4 regions of the Glutamicibacter sp. BS14 genome follow, and region 3 is predicted to be linked to each of the others. Evidence: riboswitches for the same ligand, from Rfam matches in the RefSeq annotation. Region 3 holds a riboswitch; each other region holds the start of a gene.
The links. Region 3 has a riboswitch for thiamine pyrophosphate ahead of thiO (glycine oxidase ThiO). Riboswitches for the same ligand answer to the same signal wherever they lie in the genome.

Region 1 (4,310 bases), 180 kb from region 3:
CCCAGATGCAGCTGCCTTCGCTGGATTCGGTCAATGACCGTCGTATCCAGAAGTTCACCGATCGCATCGACAAGACCATCAGCGGCCAGGACCTGACCACCTTCCGCGAAATCGTGGAGAAGTTCGCTTCCGAGCACGAAGACCTGGACCAGCTGGAAATCGCAGCTGCACTGGCTCTGATGGCCCAGGGCGGCCGCCCGCTGCTGATGACCGAACCAGTCATGTCCCCTTCGAAGAAGGCACGCATGGATCGCCCAGAGCGCGGCGAGCGTAGCGAACGCGGTGACCGTGGCGATCGCGGTCCACGTGCCCGCAAGACCGCTGCCGAAGGCAACGCCATGTACCGTCTGGCCGTAGGCCGACGCAACCGCGTGCAGCCGGGCTCGATCGTTGGCGCACTGGCCAACGAGGGCGGCTTCGATTCTTCGGAAATCGGCGGCATCGAGATCCGTTCAGACCACACCCTGGTCGAGCTGCCAGCAGAGCTGAGCAAGGACCAGTGGCGTGCACTGTCCAAGACCCGCATCGGCGGCGAAGCCATCGAGCTCGAGCTCGACAATGGCCGCAGCCCGCGCCGTGACGACGAAGGCGACCGCGGTGGCTTCCGTGGCGGCCGTGGTGGTGGCTTCGGCGGCGGACGCAGTGGCGGCCGTGGCGGTTTCGGTGGCGGACGCGGCGGCGGACGTGGCGGCTTCGGCGGCGGCGGACGCGGCGGCAAGGATCGCTTCAGCGACTCGGGCCGCAGCGGTGGACGTCGCGACTACTAAGCCAGTCGCACGCAGCTGAACAGCATTGAATAACGCCCTTGGGGCAAGCCGAAAGCTTGCCCCAAGGGCGTTTTTCGTGCGCCGCAGGCTATTTACGGAGCAGGAGTTCCCACCGGGATCCCGTCCCCGAGATAGACCGTGCCGCCGCTTTCCAGGAACTGCTTGCTTTTCTGCGCCATCCCGGCCAATGCGGCTTGCGCCTCGGCCGAGCCGTACTCGTCGCGGATATCCTGGGAGATGCGCATGGAGCAGAACTTCGGCCCGCACATGGAGCAGAAGTGGGCGGTCTTGGCCGGCTCGGCCGGCAAGGTCTCATCATGGAATTCCTGTGCGGTGACCGGGTCAAGGGACAACGCGAACTGGTCATTCCAGCGGAATTCGAAGCGCGCCTTGCTCAGCGCATCATCCCGCGCTGTGGCACCCGGGTGGCCCTTGGCCAGATCGGCGGCGTGCGCAGCGATCTTGTAGGTGATCACCCCGGTCTTCACATCATCCCGGTTGGGCAGTCCCAGATGCTCCTTGGGGGTGACGTAGCAGAGCATCGCGGTCCCGTACCGTGCGATCTCCGTGGCGCCAATGGCGCTGGTGATGTGGTCGTAGCCCGGGGCGATGTCGGTGACCAGCGGGCCCAGGGTATAGAACGGCGCCCCGTCGCACAGCTGCTGCTGGCGTTCCACATTCTCGCGCACCAGATGGAACGGGATATGCCCCGGGCCTTCGACCATCACCTGCACATCGTACTTCCAGGCGCGCTTGGTCAGCTCGGCCAGGGTGTCCAGCTCGGCGAACTGGGCGGCGTCGTTCGCATCTGCGATGGAGCCCGGGCGCAGCCCGTCGCCCAGCGAGAAGGCCACGTCGTACTGCGCGAAGATCTCGCACAGCTGATCGAAGTGGGTGTAGAGGAAATTCTCCTGGTGGTGCGCCAAGCACCAGCCGGCCATGATGGACCCGCCACGCGAGACCATGCCGGTGACCCGGTTGGCGGTCAGCGGGATGTAGCGCAGCAGCACCCCGGCGTGGATGGTCATGTAGTCCACGCCCTGCTCGCACTGCTCAATGACGGTGTCGCGGAAGATCTCCCAGGTCAGTTCGTTGGCTTCGCCGTTGACCTTCTCCAACGCCTGGTAGATCGGCACGGTGCCGATGGGGACCGGGGAGTTGCGGATGATCCACTCGCGGGTGGTGTGGATGTCATCTCCGGTGGACAGGTCCATTACCGTGTCCGCGCCCCATTTGGCCGCCCACTGGAGCTTGGAGACTTCTTCTGCGATGGAGCTGGTCACCGCCGAGTTGCCGATATTCGCATTGATCTTGACCAGGAACGCCTTGCCGATGATCATCGGCTCGGATTCCGGGTGGTTGATGTTCGCCGGGATGATGGCTCGCCCGGCCGCGAGCTCGCTGCGCACCAGCTCGACATCGCATTCCTCGCGCAGGGCCACATAGCGCATTTCCGGGGTGATGATCCCGGCACGCGCATAGTGCATCTGCGTCACGCGGGCTCCGCCAACGGCCCGCAGTGGCGGGGCTGAGCGTCCGGCCCATTCCGCGCTGGCCGTGCCGCGGCGGACCGCTGAGCGTCCGTCGTCGTGCAGGTTGCGTTCGCGGCCTGCATAGGTTTCCACGTCCCCGCGTTCCAGGATCCACCGCTCGCGGAAGGGTTGCAGGCCTTGGGTGGGCTCGCTTCCCGGTCCGCTGGTGCGATATACCGCCAGCGGCTCGTTGGGCTGTCCATTGGGGGAGTCTGCCAATTGGATCTGCGTGACGGGAACAGAAATTCCCGCAGATTCACGGTAGGCAAGGGTGTGGGCAGGGTGCTGTTCAATTTGTTCCACTGGGGAAACTCACTTCCTTCGCCGGCATTACCCGGACAGGTTCAACGGTCGCGGACGGCGATAGCCCGATCTCAGCCCTTGCCAGGGCACCCGTGTGGTCGCGAACAACTTAGCACGCTTGCGAGGAGAAAACGCAAACCCAGTGGTCAGGGCCTGACATCAAGGAAGTGGGAAGGGCCGGCTGTGGCGGGCCAGGATGCTTTTCATTGGCCGGAGACTCTTGCCGGGGGCACCTGGAATCCGGGGCGCAAGACGCGGCCGATAGCCGGTGCTGCAGCTTGGGGTGCGCCTTGGGCCATGCTCGCAGTGGCTACACGGCATCTGCGGGATAAACGAAAAGAGAGGCAATCTGGAACCAGATTGCCTCTCTTATTTCGAGCCCCCTGCCGGAATCGATCCGGCGACCTCGTTCTTACCAAGAACGCGCTCTACCACTGAGCTAAGGGGGCAACAGGTAAATACTTTACACAGGTTTTTGAGGTTTGCAAAATCCGTCGGGAATTTGTTGCTGAGGTCACAATATTCCTACTCAAGACCGGAATGGGCGGCAAGGAGCTGTTGCCTTCCTGGCGGTTTCCAGCACCCCGGTTCACGGCCCGGGATCCAGCTGCCGGGCACCGGAGCCGTGCCTGGGCGCCTGGGTGGATCGGGTGTTGCCCAAGTGCCGCTCGGTCAGGGGTTCTGGAGTGGGAAAAGGTGTCAGCGTTCCGAAGTTCCAAGCGGGGTAATTCGATGCTTGGCCACCGGGGATGATCCGCGGGATTCTATCCTGCGCGTCATGGCAAATCCGCGATTGACCGCGAGGAGCACTCTCGTGAGCATCGTCACCAGGGCACTTTTTGTCCCACCCTTCGTCCCCGGGGTAGCGAGTAAGAGGATAAATAGTCATTGACTAGTGGTTTTACAGAATTCTCCTGGTCTTTTCCGGGGTGATCCGCCGATTTTTCTTTGCCGGGAAATCCGTGTAGAGTATTTACTCGTTGCCCCCTTAGCTCAGTGGTAGAGCGCGTTCTTGGTAAGAACGAGGTCGCCGGATCGATTCCGGCAGGGGGCTCTGAGTGAGAAGCATTCTTGGCTTCTACTGGATTGCTTCTCACTTGTGGCGGCGTAGCTCAGCTGGTTAGAGCGCACGACTCATAATCGTGAGGTCCCGGGATCGAGTCCCGGCGCCGCTACCAAATCAAAGATCCTCGGCCTCGGCCGAGGATCTTTTTTGGTTTCCGGCCCCGAAGCAGCATTGTCCTTCGAGGGCATGAACGGCTAGTGATCCAAGTCCTTCTCCTGGTTCCCGTCCTTGGCTTGCTGAGCCAGCGACAGCAGCCCCTGGATCGCTGTCGTATCGAAATCCGCCTCTTGGCTCGGTGCCTGATTGGCATCATGGCCGTGGACTTCGGTATGCAAGCGCTGCATCTGCATGTCGAGTTTCGTCGCCATGGCCGCCGCGTCGGCAAGCTCTTGCACTAGATGTTCTGGAACTTCGCCCTCGTACTTGTAGAAGATCTTATGTTCCAGGCTTGCCCAGAAATCCTGGGCAATGGTACGGATCTGCAGCTCCACCACGACATCGACCGGGCCATCGGATAAGTAGACCGGGATCTGCACGATCGCATGGACACTTTTATAGCCGTTGGGCTTCGGGTTCTTGATGTAGTCCTTGATTTGGAGGACCTTCAGGTCATTCTGCGAGGTTAGCGTGTTCAGAACCTTG
Region 2 (4,310 bases), 330 kb from region 3:
GCGCTGGATACCTCCGGTGTGCGCCACCGCGCGACACTCAAGCAGGAATGGCCGCTGCTTCTGCTGCTGCTCTTTGTCTGGGGTGCTCTCTGGCAGGACTTCTCCCTGGGGAACATGGTCTTCGGCGTGATCATCGCGCTGCTGATCGTGAACCTGTTCCCGCTGCCGCCGGTGGTCCTTTCGGGCCGGATCAATGCCTGGTACTGCCTGAAGCTGTTCATCTGGTTCCTCGGACAGGTCTTCGCCGCCAGCGTCCATGTGGCCTGGCTGGCGCTGGTCCGCGGGAAGCGCACCCGCAGCGCGGTCATTGCGGTCCCGCTGCGCACCGACTCGGACCTGATCGTGATGACCGTGGGACACGTGCTCACGCTGATCCCGGGCTCCTTCGTGATCGACGTGGACCGCAGCTCGTCGACGCTGTACCTGCACTACATCGACATCGAGTCGCCTGCGGACGTGGAGAAGGCGCGTGCCGGCATCCGGGACATCGAACGCCGGCTGATCATGGCTATTGGCAGCCGAGACGAGTACGAAGCGATCAAGAGCGAATGCGGACCGAACTTTGATGCGAGGAAGGGGTAACATGCTGGATATCGTCATTTGGATCTGCGGCATCATGCTCGGGCTCGGTGCTGTCGCCTGCCTGGTCCGTGTTGCCAAGGGGCCGTCAATCCTTGACCGGGTGCTGGCCCTGGACGTGATGCTGCTGATCATCTCCGCCGCGCTGTGCCTGGAAATGGTGCTGCACAAGCACACCGACTACTTGCTGTTCGTCGTGGCCGCCTGCATGCTCGGGTTCATCGGTTCGGTGACCGTCTCGCGCTTCGTTTCGGATCAGAGGAACGCCTAATGGAAATCTTCCTCGATGTCCTCGTTGCCGTCCTGCTGATCCTTGGCTGCCTGATGTCATTGATCGCAGGTATCGGCTTGCTGACCTTCCCGGACATGCTCACCCGCATGCATGCAGCGACCAAACCGCAGGTACTCGGCTTCCTGCTGATTTTCGCTGGACTGGCCATTTACCTGCGCAGCTGGGCTGTGGTCCCGGTACTCGTGCTGGCCTGGGGAATGCAGCTATTGACCGCACCGGTTTCGGCCCACATGATTGGCCGTTCCGGCTACCGGACCAAGCACGCTGCCAAGGAAACCCTGTTCTCCGATGAGCTGAGCCACGTGGTCAACAAGGTCAACGGAACACCGCCGACCGGAACCACCCCGGTTTCCAAGACCGGATCGCCAGACGAACAAGATTGAGAAAAAGCGGGAGCCGCCCCTCTGGGCGGCTCCCGCTTTTGGCTCAACGCCGAAGCTTACTTGGTGAACTTGGCAACAACCTTGTTGGCGCTGCGGTCAGCCACCGTCTGCAGGATTGCTGCGACCAGGGCCGAAACGACTGCGAAGCCTAAGGCACGGCGGAAAGAAGCTTCCGCTGCTTCCTCAGTGCCCTTGCGTGGTGCTTTGCTGCCGGTTGCCTTCAACCAAAGGAAATCAACCAGCTTGCCGCCGAGCATGCCAGCGCCAACGGTGATACCGGTAGTGGCAAGTTTCTGCACTTTATCCATTTTTTCCTCGCGATCAAGCTCTTGACATATCGTTCCTCTGCCCAGCATACCTGCGGTATGGTGGGGGAGCAGTAATTATTCCGACAGGGGAGCGTCAGACTTTTAAAAAGTCGCAAGACGCTGAGAGTGCGATAGATCGCAGACCCTCGAACCTGCCCCGGCTAGTACCGGCGAAGGAAGTCGAGCATCTCGGATGCGGATAGGCGCGGCAGTATGCCCTCATTCCGTCCATCTCCCCTCCTTTCCACAGGAGGACCAGCAATGAACGAAACAGTTTCGAAGCAGCGGACCGGCTGGCGTGTAGTTGATATCGTCGTCGCCTCGGTGATCGCCGTCGCTTCAGGGGTCATTTTCTGGGCGTGGAGTGCCGGCTATGGCCTGTTCTCGCTCGCCTTTGCAGCTTTCCCGCCAGCCACCGCGTTGCTCACCGGCATGTGGCTCTTCCCGGCGGTGCTCGGCGCACTGATCATCCGCAAGCCAGGCGCCGCAATCTACTGCGAGCTGCTGGCCGCTGTAGTTGAAGCGCTGCTCGGCTCGCACTACGGCTTGACCGTACTGATCTCCGGCCTGGTCCAGGGCCTGGGTGCAGAGCTGGTCTTCGCAGCATTCCGCTACCGCAAGTGGAACCTGGGCGTGGCGCTGCTGGCAGGCTTGTTCGCCGGCTTGTTCGCCGGCATTTCCGAGGCCTACATCCTGGCCTACTATGTTGAGTACACCGCCGGAATGAAGATCTTCCACGTGATCGCCACCGGCATTTCCGGCGTAGTCGTCGCAGGGCTTCTGTCCTGGTTGGCCACGCGCGGACTGGCGAAGACCGGCGCTCTGAGCGCCCTGCCGAGCCGGCGTGCGCACCTGGAAAGCGCAAAATGAGTTCCTTTGCCAATTCCGGCGCAGCCTCGCTGACCCAGCGCGGTGCCGCCATCACCGCAACGGGGTTCGGCTGGCAGCACTCCGAGAGGCAGAATCCTGCCATCTCGGGACTGGACCTTGTGATCCACGCCGGTGAGAAGGTGCTGCTGGTCGGTCCATCGGGCGCCGGCAAGTCAACCTTGCTGCACGCGATGGCCGGGTTGCTGGAAGCGGATGAGGACGATCAGGTCGCTGGCCGGCTGCTCATAGATGGCAGCGATGCCTTCATCCGGAGCCACCCGGTGGGCTTGATGCAGCAAGACCCGGAAACCCAGGTAGTGCAAAGCAGGGTCGCCGATGACGTGGCCTTTGGCGCCGAGAACCTCGGAATGGATCCCGAACTGATCCGCCAGCGGATCCCCGAAGTGCTGGACGCTGCGGGTCTGGGTGCGCTGTCCTTCGAGCACCGCACCCAGCAACTTTCCGGCGGACAGAAACAGCGGTTGGCCTTGGCCGGCATTCTGGCCATGGAACCCAGCGTCATGCTGCTCGATGAACCGACTGCCAATGTGGACCCGCAGAGCATTGAGCTATTGCGCGATGCGGTGCTGAACGCCGCCCGGCTTTCCGGTGCCACGCTGGTCGTCGTGGAACACCGGATTGAAGCCTGGGCGCAGCATGTGGACCGGGTTATCGTGCTGCAGCCCGGTGGGGGAGTCGCGCACGATCTGGACCCGCAGCAGCTGTACACCGATGAAACGGTGCGCGAGGAGCTGGCTGCTGCCGGGCTGTGGATTCCAGGCTACTTCCCGCAGGTGGCTCGGGCAACGAACGGTGCCGGTGCCACGCTGCTGGAAGCGCAGCAGCTGGTATCCGCCCGCACCGCCACGGCACCGCGCACCCAAGCGGTGGACGTGAATGTGCAAGCGGGCACCGCGACGGTGATTCGCGGCGAGAATGGCGCTGGAAAGTCGACGCTGGCCTTGACCTTGGGCGGATTGCTCGTCCCGGCCGACGGCGGGTTGGCGGCCACCGCGCAACTGGCCGACGGTCTGGGCAACTCCCCGTTTGCCTGGAAGGCCGGTGCATTGATTGGGCGGATCGGTTCGGTGTTCCAGGAACCCGAACACCAATTCGTGACCCAGAGCGTTCGGGAAGAGCTGGCTTTCGCTCCCAGCCGCGCGCAGGCCAGCAGCGCCGATGCGCCGAAATACGAGCCGGCCCAGGTCCAAGCGCGCGTGGACGCGTTGCTGGAACGCTTGGGCCTGGCGCATTTGGCAGACGCGAACCCGTTCACTCTCTCCGGGGGCGAGAAGCGGCGCTTGTCCGTGGCCACTGTTCTGGCCGCATCCCCCCAGGTGCTGATCCTCGACGAACCGACCTTCGGGCAGGATGCGAATACGTGGAGGGAACTGGCCGGGCTGCTGGTTGAGGAATTGCAGCAGGGCACCGCGATCATTGCTGTGACCCACGACGATCACTTTGCCTCGGTGCTCAAAGCAAGGGACCTGGTGCTCACTGCCGGCACCCCGGAAGCTGGTACCCCGCGACAGGGGCCGGTGCTTGATGCGCCGGTAGGGCATAGCTGGTTGGCGAAGATCAATCCGCTGGCCAAGCTCGGTGCGGTGGCTGCGGCAACACTGCCGTTGATCACCACCTTGGATTGGGTTTCGGCGCTGGTGGTGATCGTGGCGACCGTGGTGTTCTTCCCCCTGGCAGGGCTGAGCCCGCTGAAATTCCTCAAGCGCGCGTGGCCACTGCTGATTGCCGGAATCCTTGCGGCGTGGGGCATCGCCTTGGTGGGCCAGGATAGCGGCATGGTCTACGCCCAATTCGGCGCCTTCAGCATCACCGAGGGATCGGTGGCCGGGGGCATTGCCACCGGACTGCGCGCTTTCG
Region 3 (4,310 bases):
CGGAGTCCGCGTCGGGGATTTCCGGAAAAAGATCACGCAGCATCGGGCCGGTGCGCGGATCGAAGACGGACACCTGCCCGGAGAACTGGAAGAGGGTTCCCCACACCAGCGGGGTGCCGGTGATTTCCGCGGCATCATTGGACAGGTACCGCGTGGCAAAGTTGTCGCTGCCGTCGATGACCAAGTCATATTCACTGAAAAGTGCCACGGCGTTGGATTCATCCAGCTTTTCATCCACGGTGATGATCTGGACGTTCCGGTTCTGCTCGTGGGCCATCCGCCGCACCGAATCCACTTTCAAGCGCCCTGCATCCTGTTGCCGGTGCATGGTTTGTCGTTGCAGATTGGACAGCTCGACGGTGTCATCGTCGATGACCCCGAGGGTGCCGATTCCCGCAGCGACCAGGTAGCTGGCAATGGGACTGCCCAGGCCCCCGGCTCCGATAACCAGCACCTTGGCGTTGGCGATGCGGCGTTGCCCTTCTTCTCCCACCCCGGGCAGGGACAAGTGCCGGGAGTAGCGCGCCAGCTCTTCCGGTTCCAGCTCCGCGCCGGGTGCGACCAGGGCTTCCCGGCTCACGAGAAGTCACCGACCAGGGTTTGCATCATGCCTTCGGCCGGCGATGAGGCCAGTGCGGTATCGCGGCGCGGGATCCGGCCAGCGAGCCGCGCGGCGCGCCCGGCACGCACAGCATCCTTCATGGCCCTGGCCATGAGCGGCGCGTTGTGCGCCCGGGTCACCGCACTGGCCAGCAGCACCGCGTCGCAGCCGAGCTCCATGGCCAGGGCCGCATCCGAGGCGGTGCCCACCCCGGCGTCAAGGATCACCGGTACCTGCGCGCGGGAGGCGATGGTGGAAATATTGTGCGGATTCAGGATCCCCAGGCCCGAGCCGATCGGCGCTCCGGCCGGCATGATTGCCGCAACCCCGGCGTCTTGCAGGCGTTGGGCAAGTGCCGGATCATCATTGGTGTAGGCGAAGACCTGGAACCCGTCGGCCACTAGTTGCTCGGTGGCCGCATGCAGTTCCAGCGGGTCCGGCAGCAGCGTGTGCTCATCGGCAATTACTTCGAGCTTGATCCAATTGGTTTCCAGAGCTTCACGGGCCAGGTGCGCGGTGAGGATCGCATCGCGGGCGGTGAAGCATCCAGCAGTGTTGGGCAGCGCAATCACGTTGTTGCGCTGCAGCAGTTCATACACGTTGCCTGCGCCGGCCGCCGAAAAGTGGCGGATGGCCACGGTGGTCAGTTCCGTTCCGGAGGCCCGCAGGGCGCTTTCCAGGGTGGTCAGCGAACTCGCTCCCCCGGTGCCGAGGATCAAGCGCGAGGACAAGGTGCGTCCGGCGATTTGGAATGGGTCGCTGTGGATGTCCAGCTCGGTGATGTTGCGCGTTTCCATGCCTAGCCTCCCTGGGCCGCGGTAACGAGTTCAATGCTGTGCCCTTCGGCCAGCAGGTAGCTATTCCAGGCGCTGCGTGGAACGACAGCGCCATTGACGGCGGCGGCAACTCCGAGCTTGCTGCCGTCAGCGGCCACCGAGTTGGCGTCCAGTTCCTTGCCGATTTGCGTGCTGATGAATTCGCGAAGGGTGGTTCCTTCGTCCAGGTTCAGTTGCCGTGAATTGAAATTGATGCCGATGCTTGTCATGGTTGCTGCTCCGTTCGGTGAGCGGTCTAGGTTGCGTTGGCAAAGCGGTGGGGATCCACAGCCTGGTGCAAGGGGTGGGATTGGTGGCCGTGGGCGAGATCCGCAGTGAGCGTTGCGCCCAGCGGAGCCAGCAGCACGCCGTGCCGGGAGTACCCGGTGCAGAGCAGCAGCCCTGGATCAAGGCGTCCAAGCAGCGGCCGGTCATCTGGCGTGGCGGGACGTGCCCGGGCCGTTGCCTCGTTCAGCGTGCAGTCGCTGATGCCGGGGACCAGCTTTCTCGCGTTGTCCAGCAGCAGGTGCATCGCGCCAATGTTCACCGCTTGTTGCCGGTCTTCACGGACGCTGGCGCCAAGGACGAGGCTGCCGTCCCTTCTCGGCACCAGATACACCTGTTCCCGGTGCACGATGCCGCGGATGGTGCGGGTGATGAGCGGCGGGCCTGCTGGTCCCTGGATCCGGAGGATGTCCCCGTAGACCGGGCGCAGCGGAAGTTCGTTCAAGCCATCGAGGGTGCCAAGACCGGTGGCCACGATGGTCTGCTCCGCTTCGAGGATTCGGCCCGATGCGGTCCGCACAGCGGTGGTCCGCTTCCCGTCGGTCACCAGTGCCTGCGCCCGTTCCTCGACCAGGTGCGGACGCAGATGCTCCAACAGGATCTTGACGATGGATCGAGGGTCGACCTGGTGGTCATCTTGGCACAGGACCGCGCCGGCAATATTGGCGGCCAAGGCTGGTTCGAGCTTGCGGGCTTGGCTGGGCAGCAGCTTTTGCGCTGACAGGCCGAGGGATATCTGCAGTTCGGCCAGCTCGTGCAGGGCTTCGCGGTCCGCAGGCTCTGCGGCGACAACGAGCGTGGAGTTCTGCAAGTAGTCCGGGCGTTGCCCGGTGGCCGATTCGATGCGCTCGATGAACTGCGGATAGGCGGCATTCGAGGCGGCAAGCAGCTGGTGCAGCGGGCCATTGCCCCAGACCGTTTCAGCTGCCGGGGCCAGCATTCCTGCTGCCGCGTAGCTTGCACCTTGGCCGGGTGCCGGATCGATGAGGGTGACGGTGTGTGCGCGTGATTCCAGCTCGAACGCGACGGCCAGGCCGATTATCCCGGCGCCAACAATGTTGACATGCACAAGGGCACGCTTCCTTCCTACGGCGGCATGACCCGCATCAGGTGTAGCGGTCGGCTCGGTGCCCTCTCAGCCTGGTCGATTCAGGCTCCCGCGGATTACAGCGATTATAAGCATGATGCAGCTCATAAAGTCGAACTTCATTGAACGCAGTTCCGTCATCTTCTGTGATGTACTTGCTGACATGGCATTCCATGACTTCCCTATCGTGCTTCCCCAAGGTTCTGCGCTATCCAGCACCATCATCTCGTTGGAGCAAGAACTCTTGGAATCCAGCCAACGCCATAGCCAGGAGCAATTGCAGCGGCGCTTGCATCCTCGGTTCGCCGAGGTGGGAGCCAGCGGGCGAGTCTATGATCGCGAGGCCATCATTGCCCAGCTGGCCCGGGAGCCGGCACGGGATGCCGGGGCGTTGAAAGTCGAAAGCCCGGTGGCTCTCCAGCTTTCAGACCAGCTGGTGCTGCTGCGCTGGAAGCTGCTCGCCGGTTCCCCCAGCGAACGCAGTTCACTGTGGATCCATGAGCAGGGCCGCTGGCAGCTGCTCTTCCACCAGGGCACGGCCGCCGCTCATCCGCAGCCATCCGCAGGACCGGAGGAAGCCGTGCATGCCGACGGTGAATTCTCGGTGCGCCGGCTGCGCCTTTCGGATGCCGAAGCGGTCTACGAGGCATTTTCCTCGAACCCCGACATGTTGCGCCAAGGCGACGCCGATTCCCCGCAAAAGGCTGAGTCGTATGTGCGCGCACTGCTGGAGGCCGGGGAACGCCAGCAGGCGTTGGCCGTCGCATATCGGGATCGGCTGGTGGGACTGGTGTGCGGTACGGTAGACCCGGCCAATCGGAACGCGTGGATTTGGTATTGGATGAACCAGAATTACCGGGGCCGGTCGCTGGCCACCCGCGCCGTGGCAACCTTAGTGGATTACCTGTTCGACGAGCTGGGACTGTACCGCTTGGAGCTGGGCTTGCGGGCAAATAATCCCGGGTCGAAGCATGTGGCAGAAAGCAACGCCTTCCTGCACGAAGGTGTCGAACGGGGCAAATTCCTGGTTGCCGGAGAACGCATCGATGTGCACACCTACGCACGGTTGCGTACCGATGGCGGCTCTGCGGTCATGCCCTTGCCGTGGGGCACGCAGCAGTAGCTTGGCGGGCATCAAAAAAGTCGCGGAATCCGGTCTTGGATTCCGCGACTTCTTATCTGTCCCTCAGGTTTTGTGATGCGTGGTTAGATGCCTGGGCTCGATGCCGGTGGCGTCGAGTCCGGGCCATTGGTGGTCTGTTGGGCCTCCATCTTTTTCAGCGTGCGGGCCGCAGCATCACGACCGCCGAGGCCAAAGGCCAGAGCCGCTGCCAATGCTGCGCCAATGACGATTGCGCCGAAGGCCATGTTGATGATCGAATCGGCGATACCCATGTACTTCAGGCCCATCGCCACGAACAGCGCAATTGCCGTGTAGCGGATGATCTTCGAAGCAGTAGTGTCACCCAAGAAGCGGCCAATGACGTTGGCGATGACGAAACCTGCGGCGATAATTGCTGCG
Region 4 (4,310 bases), 1.4 Mb from region 3:
AGGCCCTAGGGGCTTTCGTTGGGCTTTTGCTGCTGATCGCGGTCGGCTCCCTGTGGCCGGCGTCCAAAGTCGAAGGGCTCGTTGGCGTTCCGGCCTCGGAATTCACGACCTTTGATTTTGACGGCATCTATTCATACGCGTCGGAGGGTCCGTATGATGGGCGGTTGCCGGGCACACAGATGCTCCCGGTATTCATCGTGGCCCTGGCAGGGATCATCGTGGCCGCGGCTGTGATTACCGTAGTTATCCTGAAAAGACCTGCCTTGGCCGGCATCTCGGCCGAAGACAACCAAGCGTTGCGCACGGTCTGGCTCAACCGCTTGATGCGCAATATCGGCATCGTCTTGCTGGCCTTCACCGTGTCGGTGGTCAATTACTCGCAGGCTAATTCGCCGGATGGACAGTACGAGTTCGTTAGCTATGGCGCCCTTGCGGTCGCCCTCACGTTGCTCTTCTGGGGACCGCGCTCTACATTCTCAGCTCAATCCACCACCAGGGAACGGACCGCCTTCTCGCGTTTGCGTGATCAACTATTCACCTTGCAATACGTAACTGCAGCACTCACCTTGCTCAGCGTTGCAATCGGCTGGTCATTCTTGCCACTGGATGACGAGCTCCAGATGCCTACCAATGAGCGAACTACGTGGATCTTAATGATCTTTGCCGGTGCGGCTTTGAGCTATGCCGTTCTCAATGCGCTTTATCTCAGCTACGTCAGCACGGTGGCCCGGCAGGCGTCTGCAGCACCCAAGTACCACGCGCCCCTGCCCTTGTGGTCCTACATCGCCGCTGGCTTGCTGTTTGCCACCAGCACCTATTTTCTGCTCGATCCGCCGCTGGACTATTTGTGGGGCTTCGTGCCTCCAGGCAAGACAATGGTTGCAGGCTTGATCCTGCTGTTGCTGGCAACCCATCTTGGATTCGTCTGGTTCTCCCGCCGGGCAATTATTCCCTGGGCTGTCTCGTCGGCCGAAGAAATCTGGTACCGCAAGGTCCTGGAACTGCGTTCAATGCGTGTTAACACCAGTGCAGTGGTAGCCATGCTGCTCATTGGCTACGGATTCCCGGCCGGGCTGGGACTCTTTGCATTGCTCATCTTCGTTGTCCCAGCAGTCATTTTCCTAGAGCGCCCCGGTAGCGCCTTCGTGCGGGAACATCAGCCGGCAGCTACTTCATGAGCACGCAGATCAGTGTTGACCTCCAAGCAGCTACCCCGCCCTATGAGCAGATCCGCTCGCAGATTGCTTCACTGATCTCCTTGGGAGATCTGCCCTCGGGGAGCAAGCTGCCTACTGTGCGTGCGCTGGCCACGGACCTCGGCGTCGCTGCCGGTACAGTGGCGCGCGCCTACAAGGAGCTGGAAGCCGAAGAGCTGATCACCTCCCGGCGCCGTGCCGGCACAGTGGTCAACGAGCGGCCGCAGCCGGTGGATACCAGTGAAGATCTCCTGGCCGCCGTGGATCACCTCTGGGCGTTGGCGGTCGCGCAGAAGGTGGATGCGGCCACGCTCAAGGCCTTGGTGGCGCGGCGCGAGCGTAAGTAACTTGTCCTCGGAACCGGTTGTGCGTACGCTCTATGGCAGTGACACGGGGTGTCGGATCAACCGACTGAGATAAGACCCGTAGAACCTGATCTAGTTCACGCTAGCGGAGGGATGTCGCATGGCTTTGCATGCAGTTGCCCAAAAATACCGGCAACAATCACCTTTGGTTTTTTGCCTGACCAATACCGTCGTATCCAATTTCACCGCCAATGTCTTGCTGGCATCCGGGGCTTCCCCGGCCATGACGGATCTGCCCGGAGAGGCCGGCCCATTCGCGCAGGCAGCTTCAGCCGTATTGGTGAATTTGGGAACTCCAAGCACTGAACAGCTGACCGCCATGGAAGAAGCTGTGCAGTCGGCGAGCGCTGCAGGCACCCCCTGGGTCCTGGATCCAGTGGCAGTGGGAGCGCTTCCGGTGCGCACGGAGTTTGCCCGGCGCATTGTCCGGCAACGCCCGACCCTGATTCGCGGCAACGCCTCGGAAATCCTGGCCCTGGCCGGCCGGCAATCTGCTTCGCGCGGTGTCGATGCCTTGGATGAGGTTTCTGCCGCCTTGGCGGCGGGACGCGAACTGGCCACGGAACACGACTGCGTAGTGGCCATTTCCGGCCAGGCTGACGCCATCATCGACGCCACGCGTACCGTCTTGGTGCATACCAACGGAATTGGCTTGACCCGGATGACAGGTGGCGGCTGCGCCTTGGGCGCGGTCTGCGCCGGGATGGTTGCGGTCCACGATGACCCGTTCGAGGCCACCATCGCAGCCCACGGTTTCTATGGCCTGGCCGCGGAAAAGGCCCTGGCTGGCAGCTCCGGTCCGGGCAGCTTCGCAGTTGCCTTCCTTGATGCGCTGTCGGCTGCCGATCCCGGGGAACTGAAGACTTTGAAGTACGAGGAATTGAACCATGCATAATTACGGCGCTTATCTAGTAGCCAACACTGACAGCTGCACCCCACGCAGCACCCTGGAAGTTATCGAGGGCGCCGTCGCCGGAGGGATCGGGTGGATCCAGCTGCGCGCCAAGGATGAAAGCGCCCGGGAATTCTTCGAGCTGGCCTGCGCGGCTGCCAAGCTCACCGAGGGCAAAGCCCAGTTGCTGATCAATGACCGCATTGACGTCTACCTCGCGGCACGGGCTGCTGGCGCAGCAGTGAACGGCATCCATATCGGGCAAAAAGATGTGCCGGTACAGTTGGCTCGCCAGATCATCGGCGAGGGCATCATCGGCTTGAGTGCTTCCAGCGATGAGCAATTGGCCCAGGCGAACAAGGACGCCTCGGTGATCGACTACCTCGGTGTAGGAGCCATCCGCGCCACTCCGACGAAAAAAGACCATCCTGCTCCCCTGGGGCTGGACGGCTTTGCGCGAGCCGCTGCCTTGGCCAAGCTGCCCTGCGTAGCGATCGGCGCAATTACCCAAGACGATGCCGCCGCGATCCGCGCCGGCGGCGGCGCAGGCCTGGCCGTGGTCCGCGCCATCTGCAACGCCGAAGATCCGCAACTTGCCAGCGCGCAGCTGGTCGCAGCCTGGGAGGCCTCGAAATGAACATCCTATCCATCGCAGGCTCCGATCCTTCCGGCGGCGCCGGAATCCAAGCGGATCTGAAGGCCATTGCCGCCAACGGCGGCTACGGAATGTGCGTGATCACCGCTTTGACTGCGCAAAACACCCATGGGGTATCCGGAGTTCAGGCGATCAGCGGCGATTTCGTCCTCGCGCAGCTCGAAGCCGTGAGTACAGATATCCGCATCGATGCGATCAAGATCGGGATGCTGGCCAACGCCGAGGTGATCCGCGCAGTCACCAGCTGGCTGGAAACTGTTGACGCCCCCGTCGTGCTGGACCCGGTCATGGTGGCGACCAGCGGGGATCGCCTGCTCGACGACGAATCGGCCCTTGATTCACTGCTGGATCGCGCCACGGTGATTACCCCGAACCTGCTGGAGCTGGCCAGCTTGCTGCGCGAGCCTGTGGCCCCTTCCTGGGACGAAGCCCTGCTTCAGGCCCAGCGGCTGGCTGCCAAGCACGGCACGCTGGTGCTGGCCAAGGGCGGGCACCTGGCCGGGGCGGATTGCCCCGATGCCCTGGTGTCGGCGGGCGGGGTGCAGCTGGAGCTGCACGGACCGCGCCATGCCACCAGGAACACCCACGGCACCGGCTGCACCCTTTCCAGCACTCTGGCTACCCGCTTCGCTGCCACTGGAGATTGGATCGCCGCGTTGGAGCAGTCCAAGTCCTACCTCTCCAAGGCCATCGCAGCGGCCGACCAATTGCAGGTGGGCAGCGGCCACGGCCCGGTCAACCACTTCATCGACTTCTTCGGCACGGCAGATCCCATGGGCGACTGGTGGCAGAAGATCCAGCCGATCCGCGAGGAAATCGACCAGCTGGATTTCATCACCCGGCTATCCGAGGGCACCTTGGACCGGGATGACTTCCACTACTACATCGCCCAGGATGCGCTGTATCTGCTGCGTTACGCCAAGGTGCTTTCGCTGGCCAGCTCGATGGCGCCGGATCTCGGTGCCCAGCGTTTCTGGTCGCGTGGCGCCAACGGCATCCTCGATGGCGAGCTGCAGCTGCACGGCAGCTACCTGGATGAGTTCGCTGATACGCCCAGCGCCACCACGCTGAACTACACCAACCACCTGGCCGCCAGCCAGGAGAGCTATGGGGAGCTGATTGCCGCGATCCTGCCTTGCTACTGGCTGTACCAGGACATCGGCAAGCGGCTGGCGGCAGCCAACCATGCCGAGCATCCTTAT

Region 1: another riboswitch for thiamine pyrophosphate. It lies ahead of thiC (phosphomethylpyrimidine synthase ThiC); the one in region 3 lies ahead of thiO (glycine oxidase ThiO).
Region 2: another riboswitch for thiamine pyrophosphate. It lies ahead of AC1Z36_RS07235 (ECF transporter S component); the one in region 3 lies ahead of thiO (glycine oxidase ThiO).
Region 4: another riboswitch for thiamine pyrophosphate. It lies ahead of thiM (hydroxyethylthiazole kinase); the one in region 3 lies ahead of thiO (glycine oxidase ThiO).

Annotation. Positions count from the first base shown of each region.
Region 1 is NZ_CM167801.1:1,680,491-1,684,800, forward strand. It holds gene AC1Z36_RS07930 (DEAD/DEAH box helicase) at 1-767, shown strand, start outside; gene thiC (phosphomethylpyrimidine synthase ThiC) at 860-2,602, opposite strand; TPP riboswitch at 2,599-2,706, opposite strand; tRNA gene AC1Z36_RS07940 (tRNA-Thr) at 2,980-3,051, opposite strand; tRNA gene AC1Z36_RS07945 (tRNA-Thr) at 3,585-3,656, shown strand; tRNA gene AC1Z36_RS07950 (tRNA-Met) at 3,704-3,780, shown strand; gene AC1Z36_RS07955 (GTP pyrophosphokinase) at 3,863-4,310, opposite strand, start outside.
Region 2 is NZ_CM167801.1:1,530,728-1,535,037, forward strand. It holds gene AC1Z36_RS07215 (Na+/H+ antiporter subunit E) at 1-582, shown strand, start outside; gene AC1Z36_RS07220 (MrpF/PhaF family protein) at 584-850, shown strand; gene mnhG (monovalent cation/H(+) antiporter subunit G) at 850-1,254, shown strand; gene AC1Z36_RS07230 (DUF4235 domain-containing protein) at 1,311-1,553, opposite strand; TPP riboswitch at 1,638-1,758, shown strand; gene AC1Z36_RS07235 (ECF transporter S component) at 1,824-2,432, shown strand; gene AC1Z36_RS07240 (ATP-binding cassette domain-containing protein) at 2,429-4,310, shown strand, end outside.
Region 3 is NZ_CM167801.1:1,863,888-1,868,197, reverse strand. It holds gene moeB (molybdopterin-synthase adenylyltransferase MoeB) at 1-580, opposite strand, end outside; gene AC1Z36_RS08900 (thiazole synthase) at 577-1,398, opposite strand; gene thiS (sulfur carrier protein ThiS) at 1,401-1,646, opposite strand; gene thiO (glycine oxidase ThiO) at 1,673-2,770, opposite strand; TPP riboswitch at 2,768-2,872, opposite strand; gene AC1Z36_RS08885 (GNAT family N-acetyltransferase) at 2,952-3,911, shown strand; gene AC1Z36_RS08880 (mechanosensitive ion channel) at 3,995-4,310, opposite strand, start outside.
Region 4 is NZ_CM167801.1:488,283-492,592, forward strand. It holds gene AC1Z36_RS02345 (hypothetical protein) at 1-1,178, shown strand, start outside; gene AC1Z36_RS02350 (GntR family transcriptional regulator) at 1,175-1,543, shown strand; TPP riboswitch at 1,578-1,672, shown strand; gene thiM (hydroxyethylthiazole kinase) at 1,662-2,456, shown strand; gene thiE (thiamine phosphate synthase) at 2,449-3,090, shown strand; gene thiD (bifunctional hydroxymethylpyrimidine kinase/phosphomethylpyrimidine kinase) at 3,087-4,310, shown strand, end outside.